DNA from 3 places in the Cupriavidus nantongensis genome. Region 1 is predicted to be linked to each of the others. Evidence: predicted binding sites of a transcription regulator. Region 1 holds the regulator's gene; each other region holds the start of a gene.
What was found. Region 1 encodes FNR, which switches genes on or off when oxygen is low (the NO sensors DNR and NnrR bind a similar motif). Its sites were predicted from a motif close to TTGATNNNNATCAA; they were not measured.
Positions count from the first base shown of each region.

Region 1 (7,054 bases):
ACCTTGGCGAGCGCAAGTTCTATATCTTCGGGCTGGTGCTGTGGCCGCAGGATGTCATCTACCTGACCGTGCTGCTGGTCATCTCCGCGCTGGCGCTGTTCCTGTTCACGGCGATCGCGGGACGGCTGTTCTGCGGCTACGCGTGTCCGCAGACGGTCTATACCGAGATCTTCATGTGGATCGAGCGGCGGGTCGAAGGCGACCGCATCGCCCGCATCCGCCTCGACGGCGATCCGTGGAGCCTGCGCAAGTTCCGCATCAAGGCGACCAAGCATTTCCTGTGGGTGCTGATCGCACTGTGGACCGGTTTCACCTTCATCGGCTACTTTGCGCCGATCCGCGAGCTGGGCGGCGAGGTGCTGGCGCTGACGCTGGGCCCCTGGCAGGCGTTCTGGATGCTGTTCTACGCGTTCGCCACGTGGGGCAACGCAGGCTTCATGCGCGAGCAGGTGTGCAAGTACATGTGTCCCTACGCGCGTTTCCAGAGCGTGATGGTGGACCGCGACACCTATGTCGTGACCTATGACGTTGGCCGCGGCGAGCCGCGCGGCAGCCGCTCGCGCAAGACCGACCATCACCAGGTCGGGCTTGGCGATTGCGTCAACTGCAGCATCTGCGTGCAGGTGTGCCCGACCGGCATCGACATCCGCGATGGCCTGCAGTACGAGTGCATCGGCTGCGGTGCCTGCATCGACGCCTGCAACCAGGTCATGGACAAGATGGACTACCCGCGCGGGCTGATCCGGTACACCTCGGAGAACGCGATGCGCAAGGGCCTGTCCGCCGCGGCATCGCGCAAGCGCCTGCTGCGTCCGCGCGTCATCATCTACTCGGTGATCTGGGTGGCGCTGCTGGCGGGTTTCATGGCGTCGATCATGCTGCGCACGCCGCTGAAGGTCGACATCATCCGCGACCGCGGTGCGCTGGGCCGGGAGGTGGAGGGGCGCTGGATCGAGAACGTCTATCGGCTGCAGCTGATCAACACCACCGAAGCGCCGATGCAGATCCGCGTGCGCGCCGACAGCGATGAACTGAAGGGCCTGACGGTCGAATACGACAAGCAGGCCGAATCGCTGGCGCCGACTTCCAACCGGCTGCTGCCGATCCGCATCCGCGTGCCGATCGAGGCAGCCACGCAGGGCACGCACAAGATCAACGTAACCGTAACGAGCGAAGGCACGGAGCAGGGGCATGCCGAAATCCGGCAATCCACCAGTTTTATCGTGCCGCGCGATTTGTAAAGCTGGACGACTCTGGCGTAGTCGCCAGGACGAAGGGGGCAAGATGAGTCAGCAAGGCAATCCGTGGTGGAAGGAACCGTGGCCGTGGCTGCTGATGGCCGGTCCGCTGGTGGCCATGGTGGCGTGCGGCGTGACGATCTGGCTGGCGTCGGCGCACCCTGACCTGCCGGTGCAGGGCGCGACGCGGCATGGCCTGGTGGTCGAGAAGGCGGAAGCAGTGGCGCCCAGGTCCGCGGCAGCGAGGCAGCCATGAGGTTGCGCTGGCTAATGTGGGTGCTGTGGCCGGGCTTCCTGATGGCGGGCCTGGCGACGGCGACGGTTTTTTCCGTCGTCGATCCGGGCGACCTGAAATTCTTCGGCCACCCGATCGAATCGTCGCGCGAGTCGGTCTATACCGTTAGCTTCCTGCTGGCGTGGGTGTTCTGCGCGTTGTCCAGCGGGCTGACGCTGTACACCATGCCGACGCGGCTGGCGGATACGGACGAACTGGAATAGGGAAGGACCACCGGGAAGGACCACCGCATTGCCGGCGCCGCAGGCGGTGCGGCAATGCCGCGGTGGCTCAGCAGCTACGGCTGTAGAGTTGCTTGATGCCGTCGATGTCGATCAGCTTGACATGCCGCTGGCGGATCTGGATCAGCCCGGCCTCGGCAAAGCGCGAGAACAGCCGGCTGACGGTCTCGAGCTTCAGCCCGAGGTAGCTGCCGATCTCTTCGCGGCTCATGCGCATCACGAACTCGGACGCCGAATAACCGCGCGCCGACAGCCGCTCCGACAGGTTGATCAGGAAGGCGGCGAGGCGTTCCTCGGCGCGCATCGAGCCGAGCGTGACCAGCATCAACTGGTCGTGCGTGATTTCCTTGCCCATCAGGCGCAGGAACTGCTGCTGCAGCGAAGGCAGGTCGGACGACAGCGTCTGCAGATCGTTCATGCGGACCACGCATACCTCGGTGTCTTCGAGCGCGGTCGCATCGGATGCATGCTGCATCTCGCCCAGGCCGTCGAGGCCGACGATTTCGCCGGGCAGGTGGAAGCCGGTAATCTGCGAGCGTCCGTCTTCGGTGGTGACATGCGTCTTGAGCGTACCGAAGCGGATGGCGTAGACCGCGGTGAGCGGGTCGCCCATGCGGTAAAGGGTTTCCCCCTTGTGCACGCGGATGCGTTCCTGCACCAGCGTGTCGATCTTGGCAAGGTCTTGCTGCGACATGCCAACCGGAAGGCACAGCTGTCCCATCGCACAGGTGGAGCAGCGGGGCGACATCTCGGTAATGGGGATGGAAGTGAGCAATTGGAACCTGCTAGAAATGGCAGCGGGGCACGATATGGACATTTTACCGTGCGATGTGATCCGGCAGGGAGACAGAATTGACATTTGGAGTATTGATCAGCGTTTTCCTGCTCGCCCTGCTGGGCGGGGTGCATTGCGCCGCCATGTGCGGCGGGGTGGCGCTGGCCGTGGAGCAGCGGCGCGGCAAGGCAGCGCCGATTGCGGTGGTGCGCAGCCGGACTGCCTGGCTTGGCGAGTTATTGGTGATGCACTTTGGCCGGATCAGCACCTATATGCTGCTCGGTGCCGCGCTGGGCGCCGCCGGCGCCACGGCCTGGAAGCAGGATTACCTGCCGGTGCAGCGCTGGCTGTTCGGTGCCGGCAGCCTGATGCTGCTGTGGTCCGGATGGCGCCTGCTGCGTGGCAGTCCCTTTACCGTGGCCTGGCTGGAGCGGCTGGCGGCGCGTGCCGGCACGGCGCTGGCCGGCCGGCTCGGCGGCCTCGCCGGCGCGTTGCCGGCCTTCGTGCGGGCGCGCGGCGGGCTGGCCCGGCGTTATGGCGTGGGCCTGGCCTGGGGGCTGGTACCGTGCGGCATGGTCTACGGAGCCCTGACGCTGGCGCTGCTGGCAGGCAATGCCGGCTCGGGGGCGCTGGTGATGGGCGTGTTCGGGCTGGGCACGCTGCCGAACCTGCTGGTGCTGTCAGGGCTGTCCGGTTACCTGAGGCTGTGGTCGCGGCGACCGGGCGTGCGCTGGGGAGCGGGCCTTGCCGTGATGGCGTTTGGCGGTCTGGGCATCGCGCGAGCGGTGCTGCTGCCACATTCGCTGGCGGAACAGGGCTTTTGCCTGGTGTTTTGATGCCGCACGCCGCATCAAGCGGCGCCAGGACCCCGCGCAAGCCGGATGATGGTTGCAGGCGGAGGCGGGAATGCCATACAATCGCCAGCATTGCGGTATCGCGCGGAGTCAGACAGGCTGCGGTAAGCAGCGGCGAACAGCGCCTGGCGGCCTTCCTATCAGAAGGCGCGCTCGGGATGCGGGAAGCGGAAGGCTTTCGATGAGCGCCAGTCCCCGCGGTCCATCCGGTTCAAAAGATCTGGTTCAAAAGTCCGGTTGGCGCTGCGGCGTGGTAGATGCCGGCCTTGCTCCCGATACCCGTATTTTCTTGCGTCCGAGGCGTTCAGTTCGCCGACCGCGATGTCCGTTTGTGCGGACGAGCGACGCAAGAGGTTCGCTGGCCGATCCATGACGGCATGCGGACGATCTCCTGCCGGAAGCCCCGGCAACTCGATGCAAAGAAAGGGAAGTGCACGGCCTGGGTACGGCAGGTATCCGGCTCGCTGCGCAATGAGATGGCGGTGGCTCTGGCACCGCTGTATCCAAAATCTCCGGTGCCCCGGATCCGTCCGGGAGCAGGTGCAAAGACAGGCTGCACACCATCAACATGAATACCCAAGAGGCGAAGATCGTCCTCGAGACGGCGCTGATCTGCGCGCAGGAACCGTTGCGCGTCAACGATCTGCGCCGCCTGTTCGACGATGACGTCGGCGCAGACACCATCCGCGTGCTGCTGGACGAACTGCGCCAGGACTGGCGCCCGCGCGGCGTGGAGCTGGTGGCGCTGGCAAGCGGCTGGCGCTTCCAGAGCCGGCCCGAAATGCGGGAATACCTCGACCGCCTGAATCCGGAAAAACCGCCAAAATACTCGCGTGCGGTGATGGAGACCCTGGCGATCATCGCCTACCGCCAGCCGGTGACGCGCGGCGATATCGAGGAAATCCGCGGCGTGACGGTCAGCACGGAAGTGATCAAGAAGCTCGAGGACCGCAGCTGGATCGAGGTCATCGGCCATCGCGACGTGCCGGGTCGCCCGGCGCTGTATGCCACCACCAAGGCCTTCCTGGACGACCTCGGGCTGCGCACGCTGGACGAGCTGCCGCCGCTGGAAGACGCCCAGGCACAGGCACAGGCCGCCTTGCTGGAGCAGCAGGCGATCAATTTCGAGGACCTGGCGGCGAACAAGCCGGCCAGCGCCGACGAGGAAGCCTTTGCCGAGCCGGCGCCCGTGGGCGAAGGCGAAACTGCCGCGCCTGAAGACAGCGCCAATGGCTTTGACGCGCAGCCGCTGCCGGCTGATGCCGAGGCCGGTGCGGGCGATGCCACCGAACCGGCCGCAACCCCTGCGGACGGGGCGCGGGACCAGCTGCCTGACGACGGCACCCCGCCGCACCCGAGCGAGCGCGTGCCGAACTGAACAACATGCAACATCCGATAGTGAATATCTTGTCTGATTCCGTTGAGCAAGACGCCCGCCATGCGGGCGCATCCGCCGACACCGGCGCCGCAGAACCCGGAACGGGCAGCGACGCCGCGCCCCGCCGCAAGGGGCTGCGCCGCGGTCTGAGAAACCTGGTGGCATCCCGCCGCCAGGCCGCGCAGGACCGCGCCGAGGGTGCCGAAGGCGCCGGCGCGGCCGGCCAGGGCGATGCCGGCGAGGCGGTTGCCGCCGCCAGCGCGGGCGCCGCCGGTGCCGGGCGCGGCGGCCAGCGCGGCCGCGGCAAGCGCAAGACGGGCCAGGGTGAGGCTGCGCAGGGCGGCAGCAAGGCAGACAAGATCGACCGCGCGGCCCGCGCCGAAGGCGTCGACAAGCCGGAGCAGCCGGCGCGCAAGCGCAAGCAGGGCCAGCGCGGCGGCAAGCCTGCGCAGACCGGCGAAACCCAGGGCGCCGGTGCGCGCCAGCAGGGCCGGCGCAAGGATGGCGGCAAGCCGCAGGCCGCGCGCAAGGGCCAGGGCGGTGCCGACAAGGCCGCGGCGAGCAGCGAAGACCTGTTCCGCTTCGTCATTTCCGAGCAGTACGACAGCGAAGACACCGTCATCCCGCGCACCAAGGCCAAGCCGGTGCGCGAGCTGTCCGCCGATGACGATGCGCCCAAGCTGCACAAGGTGCTGGCCGAGGGCGGCCTGGGCTCGCGCCGCGAGATGGAAGAGCTGATCCTGCAGGGCCGGGTCTCGGTCAACGGGCTGCCTGCCCATATCGGCCAGCGCATCCTGCCGGCCGACCAGGTCCGCGTGAACGGCAAGCTGATCCACCGCAAGGTATCGACCAAGCCGCCGCGCGTTCTGCTGTATCACAAGCCTGCCGGCGAGATCGTCAGCCAGTCCGATCCGGAAGGCCGTCCGACCGTGTTCGACAACCTGCCGCGCATCAAGACCGGCAAATGGGTCGCGGTGGGCCGGCTGGACTTCAACACCGAAGGCCTGCTGATCTTTACTACCTCGGGCGACATTGCCAACCGCTTCATGCATCCGCGCTACGGCGTCGAGCGCGAATACGCGGTGCGCACGCTGGGCGAGCTGGCCGAGGCCGACCGCCAGCGCCTGCTGCACGGCATCAAGCTGGATGACGGCGAGGCCAACTTCCTGCGCATCGCCGATGGTGGTGGCGAAGGCGCCAACCATTGGTACCACGTGGCCCTGACCGAAGGCCGCAACCGCGAAGTGCGCCGCATGTTCGAGGCGGTCGGCCTGACCGTGTCGCGCCTGATCCGCACCCGCTACGGCCAGTTCCTGCTGCCGCGCGGCCTCAAGCGCGGCCGCTGGCAGGAAGTGGAGCCGAATGACGTCAAGACGCTGATGACCAGCGTCGGCCTGAAGGTGCCCGGCAAGGGCGAGCAGGCGCCCAAGGGCGCGACCAAGGTGGGCGGGCGCAAGCAGCGCACCGAGGCGGCGATTGCCGGCATGCCGATGCATACCGGCATGGACGGCCTGCCGCGTTTCGAGCAGGGCGGTCCTCGTGGCGGTAGCGGTGGCGGCGGCCGCAGCAGCCAGCCGGATCCGATGAAGACGTCGATGGGCTATATCAGCCACGGGCCGACGCTGCTGACCTCGCACGCCGCCAACCTTGGCGGTGGCCGCGGCGCGGGTGCGCGCCAGGGGCGTGGCGCCGGCATGGGCATGGGCGGTGCCAGGGGCCAGGCTGGCCAGGGGCAGGGCAAGGCCCGCCGCGGCGGCGAGCCCAATGGCAACGTGATGCCGAAGGCAGCCAAGTCGGGCGGCAACCGTTCGCAGCGTGGCGGTGGCGGCAATCGCGGTGGCAACCGCGGCGGCAACCGTTAAGCGCTGTATGCGGCGCACGGCGGGCGGAACGCCTGCCGTCGCCGCGTGCGGTCCGCGGTAATGTCTGGCTTTTGCCTTTTCGACATAATCCGCGTATAATTCAAGTCTATTCAAAAAGCCATCCTCGTCCGAGGATGGGCGAATGATGGGCATTGCGCCCATTTTTTTTGGTTCGCCCGTTTTTCGGTGCTTCCGCGTGGGCGGAAGGGGTGGCGGACAGGCAGCGCTGCAGCAGGGTCGTCCCGGACGGCACCGGCGGGTTTGCCTGCCACGGTGTTGATGGCCATTACTCGGGATAACAGTGCATCTGGCAGATTTGATCGAAACCACCCTAAGCGGCATGGGATATGAGCTGGTCGAGCTCGAGCGTGCCCCGGCCGGATTGCTGCGTGTCTATATCGATCAGCCTGAAACCGGCATTGCCATCGAGG
Region 1 covers NZ_CP014844.1:3,246,424-3,253,477, reverse strand. The annotation lists gene ccoG (cytochrome c oxidase accessory protein CcoG) at 1-1,241, shown strand, start outside; gene A2G96_RS15010 (FixH family protein) at 1,285-1,494, shown strand; gene A2G96_RS15005 (hypothetical protein) at 1,491-1,736, shown strand; gene fnr (fumarate/nitrate reduction transcriptional regulator Fnr) at 1,804-2,529, opposite strand; gene A2G96_RS14995 (sulfite exporter TauE/SafE family protein) at 2,607-3,365, shown strand; gene scpB (SMC-Scp complex subunit ScpB) at 3,952-4,761, shown strand; gene rluB (23S rRNA pseudouridine(2605) synthase RluB) at 4,767-6,623, shown strand; gene rimP (ribosome maturation factor RimP) at 6,925-7,054, shown strand, end outside.

Region 2 (7,054 bases), 1.5 Mb from region 1:
GACATGGTCACGCTGACGCTGATCCAGGGCGTGGTCAACACGTTCGTCATCTTCCTGGCGCGCGTGGTCGGCTACTTCGTCGACTCGATGCTGCGCAAGAACGACGAGGAATCGAGCGGCCCCGGCATCGGCTACATGGTCACGGTGATCGTGTGCGAGATCGTGTTCGGCATCCTGGCCAGCATCATCGTGGCCTGGTTCTCGCGCCGGCGCGAGTTCCGCGCCGATGCCGGCGCCGCCGGCATGATGGGCACCCCCACGCCGATGGTCGCGGCGCTGCGCCGCCTGGGCGGGCTGGATCCGGACGGGCTGCCGCAGAACATGCAGGCCATGGGCATCGCCGGCGGCAAGTCGTGGATGGCGCTGTTCTCGAGCCACCCGCCGATCGAGCAGCGCATCGCCGCGCTGCAGTCGGCGCGCTGAAGCCAGCGTTCAGTCGAACACGCGGCCGCGCAGCGCCTTGACCTGGCTGCGCTGGCTCTTGCTCTCGAGCCGGCGCTGGCGCGACGCCAGCGTCGGCCGCGTCGGCCGGCGCACGCGCGGCGGCGTGGCCACGCTGCGCACCAGCTCGTGCAGGCGCCGCACCGCCTCGTCGCGGTTCTGGTCCAGGCTGCGGAACTGCTGCGCCTTGATCACCACCACGCCGTCGCGCGTGATGCGATGGTCATGCAGCGCCAGCAGCCGCTCCTTGTGGTCGGGCGCGAGCGACGACGCGCGCACGTCGTAGCGCAGGTGCACGGCGTTCGAAACCTTGTTGATATTCTGGCCGCCCGCCCCCTGGGCCCGGATCGCGGTGATCAGGTATTCGTGATGGGGGATGACGAGGTCGTCGGTCATGCCTCGATCATAGCAAGCGCGCTCCGGGCTAGCGCCACGCATAGGCGATGCCGACGCCATACGTGATCTGGTTGCGCGTGCCGCGCTGGGTCACGATCGGGCTGTCGGCGGCCGCGCCGGCCAGGCGCTGGCCGTACACCATCGCGCCGCCATACCAGTGCTTGTCGAGCTGCCAGATCAGCGCCAGCCAGCCGGTGAACTGCTCGAGCCCGCCGCCCGGGCTGTAGGCCGGCAGGCCGCTGGCGGCCGCATCGGCCTGCGTCACGCCGAAATAGGTGCGGTTGAAGCTGCCGCTGACCCAGGTCGCGCCCAGCCCCGCACCCGCATACAGGCGCGGGTGCAGCGGCACCCATAGCGAGCCGGTCGCGTTGACGCGCGCGCCGCCATAGACGATGCCGGCATTGGTCATCACATTGACGCCGCCGCGCAGCCGCCACGGGACGGGGCCCGCATTGACGTATTCATAACCGATAAAGCCGCCGGCCTCGACCGTGGTGTCGATCTCGTGCAGGCGCGCCACCACCGGGTCATCCACGTCGTTGCGGCCCAGCCGCAGGCCCACTGCCGGCCCCCACTGGAACCCGGTCAGCCCGCCGAAATTGAACTGCGCATAGGGCCCGTACCACTCCAGCAGCCGCCCGCCCGGCGTGACATAGCGCAGGCCGGGGACTACGCCGACCATGCGGTCCTTGCCGCCGGCGAATTCCGTGGTCGAGCCGATGCCGAGCCCGGCCATGTTGGGCAGGGAGCCAGGCAGGCTCAGCGGCGTGGCAATGGCTGCGGCGCTGGCGCCGGCCAGCACCAGTGCAGCCAGCCCGCGTGGGAGGTTCGTCGGAATCGCCATGGCGGTCTGCGGCGCGGCACCATCGGCGCGCCCGGTTTGGTGGAATGTGTGAATCTATCAGCACCGGGGCGCGCCACCCGCCAAAGGCGTGCTGAAAGTTTTCGTCGGCGAGTTAAAGCGTGCCCGCCGCGACGCGGACACTGCGTGGGACATCGGAGGAAAATTGGCGCGCCCGGCTGGGATCGAACCAGCAACCCCTGCCTTCGGAGGGCAGTACTCTATCCATTGAGCTACGGGCGCACAGGACGGTTTTGCAACCGGTTTTGCGGGTACAGCGGTTGCGGCGGGCGAATGCCGCCGCAGGAAAGTCGCATAGGATACCGCTTTTGCCCGGCGCCGTCCATGTGGGGCCGAAACGGGCGCCGGGGAACGTCTCGCAACCGCCGCTTTTTGGCACTGGCAGGGGGGCTTTGGCGCTATAATCGCCAGCTATTTGCGTCAAATCGTGCCCGTCGCGCCGTCGACGCAACGAGTCGACCGGGGTCAAATCCGGGCGGCTGGTTGTCGGCGACAATCGGGCCCCGGTCCGGGAGACAGTCCGAGGTACGCAAATGGCAACAGACCCAAGTCAGGCAAGGGCCGCAGGGGAGCGCGGGCGGTCCGGATGGGGCCGGATAGTGGTCAGCGAAGGGCCACACCAGGGCCAGAAAAAGCAAGCCGAGCGTAAGCGGCCAGAAGGTTTCCTGCAAAACTGAGAGTTCTGTATGAGCGACGTCCACAACGAACACCCCGAGCACGAGTCTCCCATCAAAACCCCGAAGCAGCTGATCGCAGTCGTGATCGCGGCGTTCCTGGTGCCGATCATCGTGATCATCCTGCTGGTCAACTTCGTCGGACACGGCTCGACCGAAAGCGCCGGCGCGAACACCGCGGCCGAGGCCGTCAACGACCGCATCAAGCCGGTCGCCTCGCTCGAAATCAAGGATCCCAACGCGCCGCGCGTATTCAAGACCGGCGAACAGGTCTACAAGGAAATCTGCGCCGCCTGCCACGCCACCGGCGCGGCGGGTGCGCCCAAGCACGGTGCCGCCGCCGACTGGGCCGCGCGTATCGGCCAGGGCTTCGACGGCCTGATGAAGTCGGTGCTCAACGGCAAGGGCGCGATGCCGCCGCGCGCCGGCAGCACGCCTGACGACTACACCGATTACGAACTGGCCCGCGCCGTGGTCTACCTGGCCGACGCCGGCGGCGCCAAGTTCCCCGAGCCGCCCGCCCCGGCCCCCGCCGCTGCCGCGCCGACCACGGCTGCAGCCCCTGATGCGGCCGCCCCGGCTGCCGCGGCAGCGCCGGCTCCCGCCGCGGCTCCGGCAGCCGCTGCCGCACCGGCTCCGGCCGCTGCTGCTGCCGCTCCCGCCGCGGCCTCGGCCGAAGTGGGCAAGAAGGTTTATGAGCAGGTCTGCGCCGCCTGCCACGCCGCCGGCGTGGCCGGTGCGCCCAAGTTCGGCGACAAGGCCGCCTGGGCGCCGCGCCTGAAGGAAGGCATGGACGCGGTCCACAACTTCGCGCTCAAGGGCAAGGGCGTGATGCCGCCCAAGGGCGGCTATGCCGGCCCGGACGCTGACGTGATCGCGGCGTCGGACTACATGGCCAACGCCGCCAAGTAAGCCGGCTGACCGCAACAAAAAACCCGCGCATCCTGCGCGGGTTTTTTTTCGCCCTGCTGCCGGGATCGATGTTTCGGCTTACACCACGCGCGAGTAGCGCGGCACGATGCGGATCGGCTGGGCGCCGTCGTTGGCGGCGCGCGCGCCGTTGTCGACTGGCCGGGCGGCGTCGTCGCGCAGGTAGCGGTCGAACACCATCGCCACGCGCCGCACCAGCAGCCGGCCCAGCGGCGTCACGGTGATGCGGCCGGGCTCGCGGCGTACCAGCCCGTCCGCGGCCAGGCGCTCGAGCTCGGCCAGCTCCGCGGCAAAGGTCCGGTTGAAATCGATGCCATGCCGCGCCTCGATCGCCGGCAGTTCGAGCACGCCATTGCACATCAGGTCGCCGATGATTTCGCGCCGCAGGTGGTCGTCGGCCGTCATCGCCACGCCGCGCGCCAGCGGCAGGCGGCCCTGGTCGAGCGCGCCGTAGTAGTCGTCGAGCGTGCGTGCGTTCTGCACGTAGCGACCCGCGATCGCGCCGATCGCCGAGATGCCGAGGCCGACCTGGTCATAGCCGGCGTGCGTCGAATAGCCCTGGAAGTTGCGCTGCAGCCGGCCCTCGCGCTGGGCCACGGCAAGGTCGTCGTCGGGCAGCGCGAAGTGGTCCATGCCGATATAGACATAGCCCTCGGCGGTCAGCCGCTCGATGGTCGAGACCAGGATGTCGAGCTTCTCGCCGGCCGGCGGCAACGCGTTTTCGTCGATGCGGCGCTGCGGCTTGAATACGTGCGGCAGGTGGGCGTAGCTGTAGACCGAAAGCCGGTCGGGCCGCAGCGCCAGCACCTGGTCGATGGTGCGGCCGAAGCGCGCCGCGGTCTGGTGCGGCAGCCCGTAGATCAGGTCCAGGCTGACCGAGCGGAAGCCGAGCGCGCGCGCGGCATCGACCACGGCGCGGGTCTCCGCGAACGGCTGGATGCGATGGATGGCCTGCTGCACCTCGGGGTCGAAATCCTGCACGCCCAGGCTGACGCGGTTGAAGCCCAGCTCGGCCAGCAGCGCCATGCGGTGCTGGTCGACGCGGCGCGGATCGATCTCGATCGAGTGCTCGCCGTCGGCCGCCAGCAGGAAGTGCGTGTTCAGCAGCGCCATCACGCGACGCATTTCCTCCGGGTTCAGGAAGGTCGGCGTGCCGCCGCCCCAGTGCGACTGGATCACCTGCCGGCGCTCGCCGAGCCGCCCCGCCACCAGCGCCATCTCGCGGCCCAGGTAGCTGACGTAGCGCGCGCTGCGGCCGTGGTCGCGGGTGATGATCTTGTTGCAGCCGCAGTAGTAGCAGATGTTCTCGCAGAACGGGATATGCAGGTACAGCGACAGCGGTGCCGGCGCGTTGGCGCGGCAGGCGTCCAGCGCGTCGTGGTACAGCGACGGGTCGGGACGGTTGTGGAAGCGGTCGGCGGTCGGGTACGAGGTATAGCGCGGGCCGTTGCCGTCGATGCGCCCGGCAAGCGCGCGGAAGTCGGAGAGTGCGCGACGGTCGAGCGCGGGGGAAGTCATGGCAGGCGGGTTCATGGGGGCGCGGGGGAATGGGTATGCGACACGTCATCGTAGGACCGGGCCGCCGCCTGCAGCTTGACCGCCGTCAAGGGCGCGCCTGAGCCGAGCGGCGCCGCTGCCGCCGGGCTGCGCGCGTACGTCACATTGGCGTCATGGGTGCCGGGTACGCTGCGCGCCACCGCGCCCGCGCGCGATCCGTCACCGTGCCAGCCATGCCCAGTTCCCGCCGCCCCGACCCGCCCACGCCGTACCCACCGCTGCGCTGTCACCCGCCGGCACATTCCGGCCGGCGCCGGCTGCTTGCCGCGACCGGCCTGGTGCTGGCGCTGCCTGCGTTGGCTCCTCAGGCCCAGGCGCCGCGCACGGTGGTGGTCGGGCATCTGGTCGACCGCAACGGCGCGCAGTCCGACCTGGCGCGCGACTACCTGGCCGGCGCCAAGGTCCTGTTCGACGCCGTCAACGCCGCCGGCGGACCGGTGCGGATCCAGCATGTGGTGCGCGATGCGGACCCCGATCCGCGCCGCGCGCTGGCGCAGGCAGTGTCGCTGGCCGATACCGAGCATGCGGGGCTGCTGTTCGGCCCCGGCGACCGGCTGCTGCCCGTGCTGGCGTCATCGACCGAACTGGCCCGGCGCGGCATGCAGATCGTCGCGCCGCTGTCGGGGCTGGCGCTGGCCGCGGACAATGTCTGGTACACGCGGGCCGACTACCAGGCCGAACTGGACGCGGCCGCGCAACAGTTGCGCGGCTACGGGCTGACGCAGATCGCGCTGGCGGTGGCGCCGGACTTTGCGGTGTCGTCGCTGGCCCGGCTGGAAGCGCAGACCGGCACCCGCGCGGTGCTGCTGGAAGGCAATGGCGAAGCTGCGGCGCGGCGCATTGCCGCAACGCGCCCCGGCGCGGTGATCGTCGCCGGCGACACCCTGGCCTATGCCGAGCTGGGCCGGGCGCTGGCGGCGCAGGGGTGGTACGGCTTCCTGGTCGGACTGTCCGCGGTCAGCGCCAATGCCGCGCGCGAGATCCTGGGCCGCGGCTACGCCGGCGGCATGGTGCTGACCCAGGTTGCGCCCGGCCCGCAGCAGGCAACATTGCGGGTGGTGAAGGAACACGTGGCGCGCATGAAGCAGTACCTGGACGAACCGCCATCGCCTGCGACGCTGGCCGGCTATATCGGCGCCGCCTGGCTGGCGCGGGCGTTGCAGGGCGTCCGCACCGGCGGCGCGGCGGAACTGCGGCGCGCGCTGCAGAGCCGCGTCGACGTGGGCGACTTCACGCTCGACTTCACGCGCGGACAGCGCGGCTCGCAGTACGTCACGCTGGCGGTGTCGGGCGCGCGCTAGGGCTTCGATCGAGCGCGCGGCTCAGCCGGCGGCCGCCTTGCCGCTGCCTCCGTTCCCGAGCAGCGCCTTGAGCGCGCCCAGTCGGTCCTTGGGGCTCATCGCCGGAGTCGCGTCGACCGGCGCGGGCGCCTCTTCCAGCTTCATCTCGCCGATAAAGCGCGACGGCTGGCACGAGTAGGTCTCTCGCGCGCGCTTGCGCTTCTTGCACCAGCTGACATGCAGGCTGCGCTGCGCGCGCGTGATGCCCACGTACATCAGGCGCCGCTCTTCCTCGATCTTCTCGTCGCTCATGTCCTCGTCCTCGCGGCAATGGGGCAGGATGCCCTCCTCCACGCCGACCAGGAACACATGCGGATATTCCAGCCCCTTGGACGCATGCAGCGTGGACAGCCGCACCGCGTCGGGGTCTTCCTCGCGGCCCTCGAGCATGCTCATCAGCGCCACGGTCTGGGTCAGTTCGAGCAGGTTCTTGCCATCGCTGCCGAAGCCGTCGGCGGTATCGAAGCCGGTCGCTTCGTCGCCGTCCGCGCCCTCGGGCTTGGTCCCCTTGCGCTTCAGCCAGTCGAGGAATTCCAGCGTATTGGTCCAGCGCGACTGCGCCTGCCGTTCGTCGAAGCTGTCGTACAGGTAGGCCTCGTAGTGGATGCCTGCCATCAGGTCGTCGAGCACCTCGGTGGCCGGGTCCTTGGCCGCGCGCTCGGCCAGCCGCACCATCGATTCGCAAAACACGCGCAGCGGCTCCAGCTGGCGCGGCTGCAGCTTGCCCTCGATGCCGCCCATCATCGCCGCCTCGAACAGCGACACCTTGGCCTGGCCGGCGAAGGTGCCCAGCACTTCGAGCGTGGTGTTGCCAACGCCGCGCCGCGGCGTGGTGATGGCGCGGATAAAGGCGG
Region 2 covers NZ_CP014844.1:99,268-106,321, forward strand. The annotation lists gene htpX (protease HtpX) at 1-423, shown strand, start outside; gene arfB (alternative ribosome rescue aminoacyl-tRNA hydrolase ArfB) at 433-837, opposite strand; gene A2G96_RS00485 (MipA/OmpV family protein) at 866-1,681, opposite strand; tRNA gene A2G96_RS00490 (tRNA-Arg) at 1,846-1,921, opposite strand; gene A2G96_RS00495 (c-type cytochrome) at 2,386-3,285, shown strand; gene hemN (oxygen-independent coproporphyrinogen III oxidase) at 3,364-4,836, opposite strand; gene A2G96_RS00505 (ABC transporter substrate-binding protein) at 5,034-6,161, shown strand; gene A2G96_RS00510 (UvrD-helicase domain-containing protein) at 6,183-7,054, opposite strand, start outside.
Region 2: hemN (oxygen-independent coproporphyrinogen III oxidase) is a predicted target of FNR. The motif match lies at 4,897-4,910, and genes of this name have one in related genera.

Region 3 (7,054 bases), on a different contig from region 1:
GGTGGCGGACAGGCGCAGGTGTTCCAGCGCGGTGCCCAGGTGCTGCGCCAGCGTCTGCAGCAGCTGCCGGTCCGACGGCGGCAGCTTGCGCGGCGCGCGGAAGTGCAGCGCGAACATGCCGGTGGCGCCGCGCTGGCTTTCGATGCGGAACGCCGCCAGCGACTGGAAGCCGTCGCGGCCGCACGGGGTTTCGTCGGCCGCGCCGGCACGTGCCGCCTCGCGCAGGTCGACGATGGCGATCACGGCCTCGCGCGTGGCATCGCCGCAATGGCAGCCGTTGGCCGAGGCGCAGGAATCGGCCTCGGCCAGCGCCGCGGGCAGGCCCGCGGCGGCCAGCAGGTGCATGCGGCCGTGGCGGCTGTCGAGCACGCGCACGCTGCCGCCATCCGCGTCGAACTGGCGCATGACGCGCGCCAGGAAGCCCTGCGCCATGGCTTCGGCATCGGGGGCCTGGTTCAGGAAGGCGGCCATCTCGTACAGCGTTTCCAGGTCGCGGTTGTGGCGCTCCAGCTCGGCGGTCTTCTGCGCCACGCGCGCTTCAAGATCGTGGTACAGGCCCTGCAGCTCGCCCGCCATGCGGTTGAAGCCCTCGCTGAGCGTGCCGAACTCGTCGCGGCTTTCCACCGGCAGGCGCAGCGAGAACTCGCGCGCGGCCATGCGCCGCAAACCGTCCTGCAGCCGCAGCACCGGCAGGATGATCCACAGGTAGAGCAGGTAGATCACGGCAACCGTGCCGATACAGGCCATCAGCGCCAGCGCGGTTTGCGACAGGCGCAGAAGGTCGGTCTTGCGCGCACTGTCGTGTTCGATCATGCCGACCAGGCGGTCGGCCTGGGCGACAAAACCCGGCAGCGCGGCAATGTACGCGGCAGGCGATGCGCCGGCCACCGCCAGCGGTCGCAGCCGCTGTTGCCAGTCATGGGTCACGCGGGTCATCTGCGCGTGGATGGCGGGTTCGTCCGGCAGGAACAGCGGCCGCGCCGCATCGCCCTTCTTCAGCAGCGCCAGCGTGGTGTCCAGCGCCTGCGCCTGCGCCGCCAGGTCATTGGCGCGGCCCACGTGCGCCAGCGCCAGCTCGATCGCCACGCGGTTGGCGCGCATGCGCAGGCTGCCGGCATCGTTGATGGCGGCGCCGGCGCCTTCCAGCTTCCACGACAGCCAAAGCGTGCCGGAGATCATGCCCAGCACCACCAGCAGCACGGCCAGCGACAGCGAGATGATGCGCGTGGAAAGGCGGTGCCGCAGCGCGGGCAACGCGGATGCCGCCGGGGCAGGGGCGGCAGCAGGGTCGGTATCTGACATGGCGGTATCGGGGGCTACCAGGGGGAACCTGTCGCGGGCCTGTCGAGGGTGCCGGGCAGTGGGCCGACGGCCAGGGCAACAGGATTACGCAGGAGTCGGAAGCGATTGTCCCCGCGCGAATGGCTGGGCTACCTGCGCAAGATCAAGGAAACCCGGCTTTGGCGCGCGTATGTGCGGGCGGCGGCGCATCGTGGGCATGGCGTGTGGCGCCAGGGCGGTTTCCATCACATCGTGATATTTCATGCCGGCCGGATTGGCCCGCGTCAAATCCCTGCGCGGCGCGGCGGCCTAGCATCGGGCCTTTTGTCACGACTGGCGAGAAGGAGCGATGGCCGTATCCACTTCAAAGGACGCACGAATGCGTCACCTCCGTCACGCCGCGGGGCGCGCATGAAAGGCGCGGATCTCGACTACGCGCGCGCGCCACGGCCTGCGCTGGTGTTCGGTTGCCTGATGCCGGCGCCGTGGCTGGGCGCGGCCGCGGGGCTGCTGCTGGCAGCGGGGCCTGCGGCGGGCCTGCCCGACCGGTTCGCGCCGCTGGCGCTGGCGGCGGTGCATGCGCTGGCGCTGGGCATGCTGCTGCCGGTGATGGTCGGCGCGCTGTTCCAGATGATGCCGGTGGTGGCGCGCGTGGACGTTCCCGCTGCCGGGCGGCTGGCGCCGTTGATGGCCGCGACCGGCGCGGCGCTGGCGGCTGCGCTCGGTTTCGGCTTGCTGGGCGGCGAGCCGGTAGCGATGCGGGTTGCGGCTGCGCTTGGCGCGGTGCTGCTGCTGGTGGGAGCGATGCTGCTGGCCGCGGGCCGGCGCGTGGCCGCACGGGACGCCACCACGCGCACGCTGGCCGGCATCGGCGCGCCGCTGATGGTGGCGGTGGTCGCCGGCATCGCGCTGGCGGGCACCTTCGGCGGGCTGTGGGGCGTGCCGGTGGCGCAGGCGCTTGGCCTGCATATGGCATGGGCGCTGGGTGGCTGGCTGGCGGCGCTGGTCAGCGGGGTCGCCGCCACGGTGCTGCCGATGTTCTGGCAGACGCCGCGCTTGCCGGCGGCGCTGGCGCGCTGGCTGCCGCTGGGGCATTGGGCGCCGCTGGCGGTGTTCAGCGCCGCGCTGGTGCTGTGGCCAGGGGAACCGGTGCTGGCACAGGCTGCGCTGGTGGTGTGGCTGTCGTTCGTGGCGGTGCTGGGGATATGCGGGCTCGCCGGCACGGTGCGCGCGCGGCGGCGCCACGATCCGCTATGGCCGTTGTGGCCGGTCGCATGCGCCAGCATGCTGGGCGCGGCGGTGCTGGGTGCCGCGGCGGTGGTGCTGCCTGCTGCGGCGCTGCCGCTGGCGTGGTGGGCCGGCACGATGGCGCTGGTCGGCGTGGGCGTGCTGCCGGTCACGGCGATGCTGGGCAAGATCGTGCCATTCCTGGTGTGGCTGCACCTGCGCCGGCTGCTGCCGCCCAGGGCGCGCGTGCCGTCGATGCAGGCGATCATCGCGCCGGGCCGGCAGCGCGGGCAGGCGTGGCTGTTGCTGTCGGCTTATGCGGTGCTGCTGGCGCTGCCCTTGGCGCCGGCGCTGCTGGCGCGCGTCGGCGGGCTGCTGCTGGCGGGGGCCAATGCGTGGCTGGGGTGGCAATTGCTGGCGGCGCTGCGCTGCATGCGGCAGATGCGCAGGTGTGGTGGGTTGCCGCCGCGTGTTGCTGTTGGCATTGACGTCCCGCTGGTTGGCTCCCCGCCTGCGGGAGAGGGGCCGGGGGAGAGGGCAGGCGCAGGCATACCGACGCGGCCGACTTCGTAGACGCTCTGGCCCTCTCCCCCACCCCTCTCCCGCAAGCGGGCGAGGGGAGCCTTGTTTCGGCGGCGTTAGTGATGGGGATGCTGCGGTCAGGTGGCCGCCAGCCCGGCGGGCTTCTCCCCGGTCAACAGGTAATGCATCAGCTCCGCCACCGGCCGGATGGCCTCGCCGAACGGCAGCGCGCCGCGGCCGCGGAAGAACAGGCCGCGTTCCACGTCGCCGCGTACGGCCTGCGCCAGCTTCAGGTCGATGCAGAACTGGCCGATGCGCGCGATGCCGTCGCGCAGGCCGCAGGCCTGCAGGCAATCGAATCCTTCCAGGCATTCGCGCACGCGCGCGCGGCGCTGCAGGCGCGCTTCGCTAGACAGGTAGCGCTGCAGCCATGGCGTCAGCACCGCGCGCGCGGGCAGGCCGGCGACGCTGGTGAATTCGCGCAGGGTTTCGGGCCGCGCGGTGGCCAGCACTTGCTTGAAGGCCGGATGCGCATCGCATTCCTCGGTCACGGCGAAGGCCGTGCCCAGCTGCACCGCGGCGGCGCCTTCGCCCAGCCAGTGGCGCACCTTGGCGTGGCTGTCGATGCCGCCCGCCAGGATCAGCGGGATGCTGTCCCAGGCCAGTCCCAGCTGCGCGAACAGTTCGCGGCATTCGCCCAGCACGCGCGAGAACGAGAAGCGCGGCTCGGACAGGTCCTGGATGGTGGCCGCGCCCAGGTGGCCGCCGGCATGCGCCGGGTGTTCGACCACGATGGCGTCGGGCAGCCGGCCCTTCTTCATCCAGCGGCGCAGCACCAGGCCGATGCCGCGCGCCTCGGACAGGATCGGGATCAATGCCACCCTGGGGTGGCCGGCGGTCAGTTCGGGCAGGTCCAGCGGCAGGCCGGCGCCCATGACGATGGCATCGGCACCGCTTTCGCACGCTTGCCGCACCAGCGCCGCGTGCGAGCCGACCGCCTTCATCACGTTGACGGCGATCAGGCCGTGGCCCTCGGCGGCGGTGCGCGCGGCGCGGATCTCGCGGTCCAGGGCTTCCAGGTTGGCGGCTTCGATGGCCGGCTTGTCACGGCTGCCGCGGGTGCGCGCCATCAGGTCGGGGTGGTGGTGGCGCAGGTCGATGCTGGCGATGGTGCCGACGCCGTTCTGGCGCGCGACCGCGCCGGCCAGCCGGTGGGCCGAGATGCCGATGCCCATGCCGCCCTGCACGATCGGCAGCAGGCGGCGGCCGCCCAGCTTGAGCCAGGGGTGATTCATAAACGGGTCTCCGGAAGAGGATGGACGCCGGGCCGCACGGCGGCCCCGGCGCGGGGATGACGCGCAAGCGTGGCACAGCGGCACGGGCCCGCGTTTGCCGCAGGTCAACACTGGCCGGCTGGCCTGCCATCGGCCTACGCCGACCGGCATAGCCCGTCGCGGCCGGGGTGCCGTTGGCGTCGGTTTGCGCGCGGTCAAGCCCCTGGCGCGGGCGCTTGGCTAGCATCGGCCGCTGTCTTCCTTCCCCCGCGCCGCCGCCGGCGCCATCACCGATGACCAGTTCCATCCCTGCCCGCTCCGACGCCCCGCCGCGCCGCCCGCAACTGGTTGCGCCCGCCGGCTCGCTGGCGGCGCTGCGCATGGCCTTGCAGCACGGCGCCGACGCGGTCTACCTGGGCCTGCGCGATGCCACCAACGCGCGCAACTTCGGCGGCCTGAACTTCACCGAGGCCGACATCCGCACCGGCGTGGCCGAAGCGCATGCGCGCGGCGCCGAGGTGCTGTTCGCCATCAACACCTTTGCGCAGATGGGCGCGGTGGCGCAGTGGCACCGCGCCGTCGATGCGGCCGCCGACCTTGGCGCCGATGCCGTGATCATGGCCGACGCGGGCCTGATGGGCTATGCCTGCGCGCGCCATCCGCACCTGCGGCTGCACCTGTCGGTGCAGGGCTCGGCCACGCATGCCGATGCCATCGAGCTGATGCGCGAGCGCTTCAATATCCGCCGCGTGGTGCTGCCGCGCGTGCTGTCGCTGGCGCAGATCGGCAAGCTGGCGCGCCAGACCAGCGTCGAGCTGGAGGTGTTCGGCTTCGGCAGCCTGTGCGTGATGGCCGAGGGCCGCTGCCTGCTGTCGTCGTATGCCACCGGCGATTCGCCCAACAACAAGGGGGTGTGCTCGCCCGCGCATGCGGTGCGCTGGACCGAGCAGGACGGCACCATGCAGGCGCGGCTGTCGGGCATCCTGATCGACAGCTACGCGCCCGGCGAGCCGGCCGGCTACCCGACACTGTGCAAGGGCCGCTTCGAAGTCGAGGGCGAGCGCGGCTACGTGCTGGAGGAGCCGACCAGCCTGAATGCGCTGTCGCTGCTGCCGGCGCTGATCGACATGGGCATTGCCGCGATCAAGATCGAAGGGCGCCAGCGCAGCCCGCGCTATGTCGGCGACGTGGTCGGCGTGCTGCGCGCGGCGATCGACGCGGCCTGCGCCGATCCGGCCCGCTTCGCGCCGCGCCAGGAGTGGCAGGGCACGCTGGGACGCCATGCCGAGGGCGACCAGGTCACGCAGGGCGCCTACGACCGCCCCTGGCGCTGACGCCATGACATCCACCTGCCTGTATCCGGACATGGGGCACATGCCGGCCACGATGGAGCTGCTTATGCCAAACACCGCCGCGGCCGCGATGCCGCACGCCGCCGCGATGCCCGGCTTCGGCATCGCACTGGGTCCGCTGCTGTACTACTGGCCGCGCGAGGCCGTGCTGCAGTTCTATGCGTCGGTCGCCGATGCGCCGGTCGACCGCGTCTACCTGGGCGAAACCGTCTGTACCCGCCGCCATGAAATCCGCCATGCGCAATGGCTGGAGATTGCACAGATGCTGCGCGATGCGGGCAAGGAAGTGGTGCTGTCCACGCCGGTGCTGGTCGAGTCCGATACCGATATCGCCTGGATGCGGCGCGTCTGCGCGCAGGACGACTACCTGGTCGAGGCCAACGATCCCGGCGCGGTGCGTTGCATGGGCGGACGGCCCTTCGTCGGCGGCCCGCATCTGAACGCCTACCATGCCGATACGCTGGCTTGGCTCGCCGGCCTGGGCGCGGTGGGCTGCGTCGCGCCGGTGGAGATGGACGGCACCACGCTGGCCGCGCTGGCGGCGGCGCGGCCCGCCGGCATGCAGCTCGAAGCCTTTGTCTGGGGCCGCTTGCCGCTGGCGTTCTCGGCGCGCTGCTTTACCGCGCGCCACCATCGGCTGCGCAAGGACAGCTGCGAATTCCGCTGCATGGACTATCCCGACGGCCTGGTCGCCGCGACCGGCGAAGGGCAGGCGTTCTTCACGCTGAACGGGGTGCAGACGCAGAGCGCCACTTGCCTGGACCTGTGCGCCGAGGCGCTGGACATGGCGCGGATGGGCGTGGGCATGCTGCGCGTCAGCCCGCATTCGAGCGGCACGCTCGCGGTGGTGCAGCAGCTGGCGGCGATCCGCGCCGGGCAGCGCGCGCCCGCTGCCAGCGGCATCACGCCGGCCGGCGCCGAGCCATGCAACGGCTACTGGCACGGCCGCGCCGGCATCGCCTGGGAGGCCCCGGCATGAGCGCGCTGCACAAGCTGATGGCCGGCGTGCACCGGCGCCTGCCGGCACGCGCGCGGGCGCTGCCGCTGGTGGCCGCGCTGGAGCTGGCGCGCCGCGCTGGCTGGCTGGAGCCGCCCGCGGCGCTGGACGGACATGCCTTCCTGCTGACGGTGCAGGACCTGGAGCTGGCCGTGCCGTTCCGCTGCGAAGGCGGGCGCTTCCGCGCCGGCAGCGCGGACGACCAGCCCGCGCTGACGCTGCGTGCCTGCGCGGTCGACTACCTGCGCCTGCTGGGCGGCGAGGCCGACACCGACACGCTGTTCTTCCAGCGCCGTCTGGTGATTAGCGGCGATACCGCGCTGGGACTGGAGGTCAAGTACTGGCTCGATGCCGCACCGCGGCCGGCGTGGGTCAGCCAGACCGCAGCGCGGCTGGTGGCG
Region 3 covers NZ_CP014845.1:1,976,912-1,983,965, reverse strand. The annotation lists gene A2G96_RS29765 (type IV pili methyl-accepting chemotaxis transducer N-terminal domain-containing protein) at 1-1,302, opposite strand, end outside; gene A2G96_RS29760 (hypothetical protein) at 1,693-3,081, shown strand; gene A2G96_RS29755 (NAD(P)H-dependent flavin oxidoreductase) at 3,168-4,325, opposite strand; gene ubiU (ubiquinone anaerobic biosynthesis protein UbiU) at 4,598-5,638, shown strand; gene A2G96_RS29745 (U32 family peptidase) at 5,703-6,635, shown strand; gene ubiT (ubiquinone anaerobic biosynthesis accessory factor UbiT) at 6,632-7,054, shown strand, end outside.
Region 3: ubiU (ubiquinone anaerobic biosynthesis protein UbiU) is a predicted target of FNR. The motif match lies at 4,420-4,433, and genes of this name have one in related genera.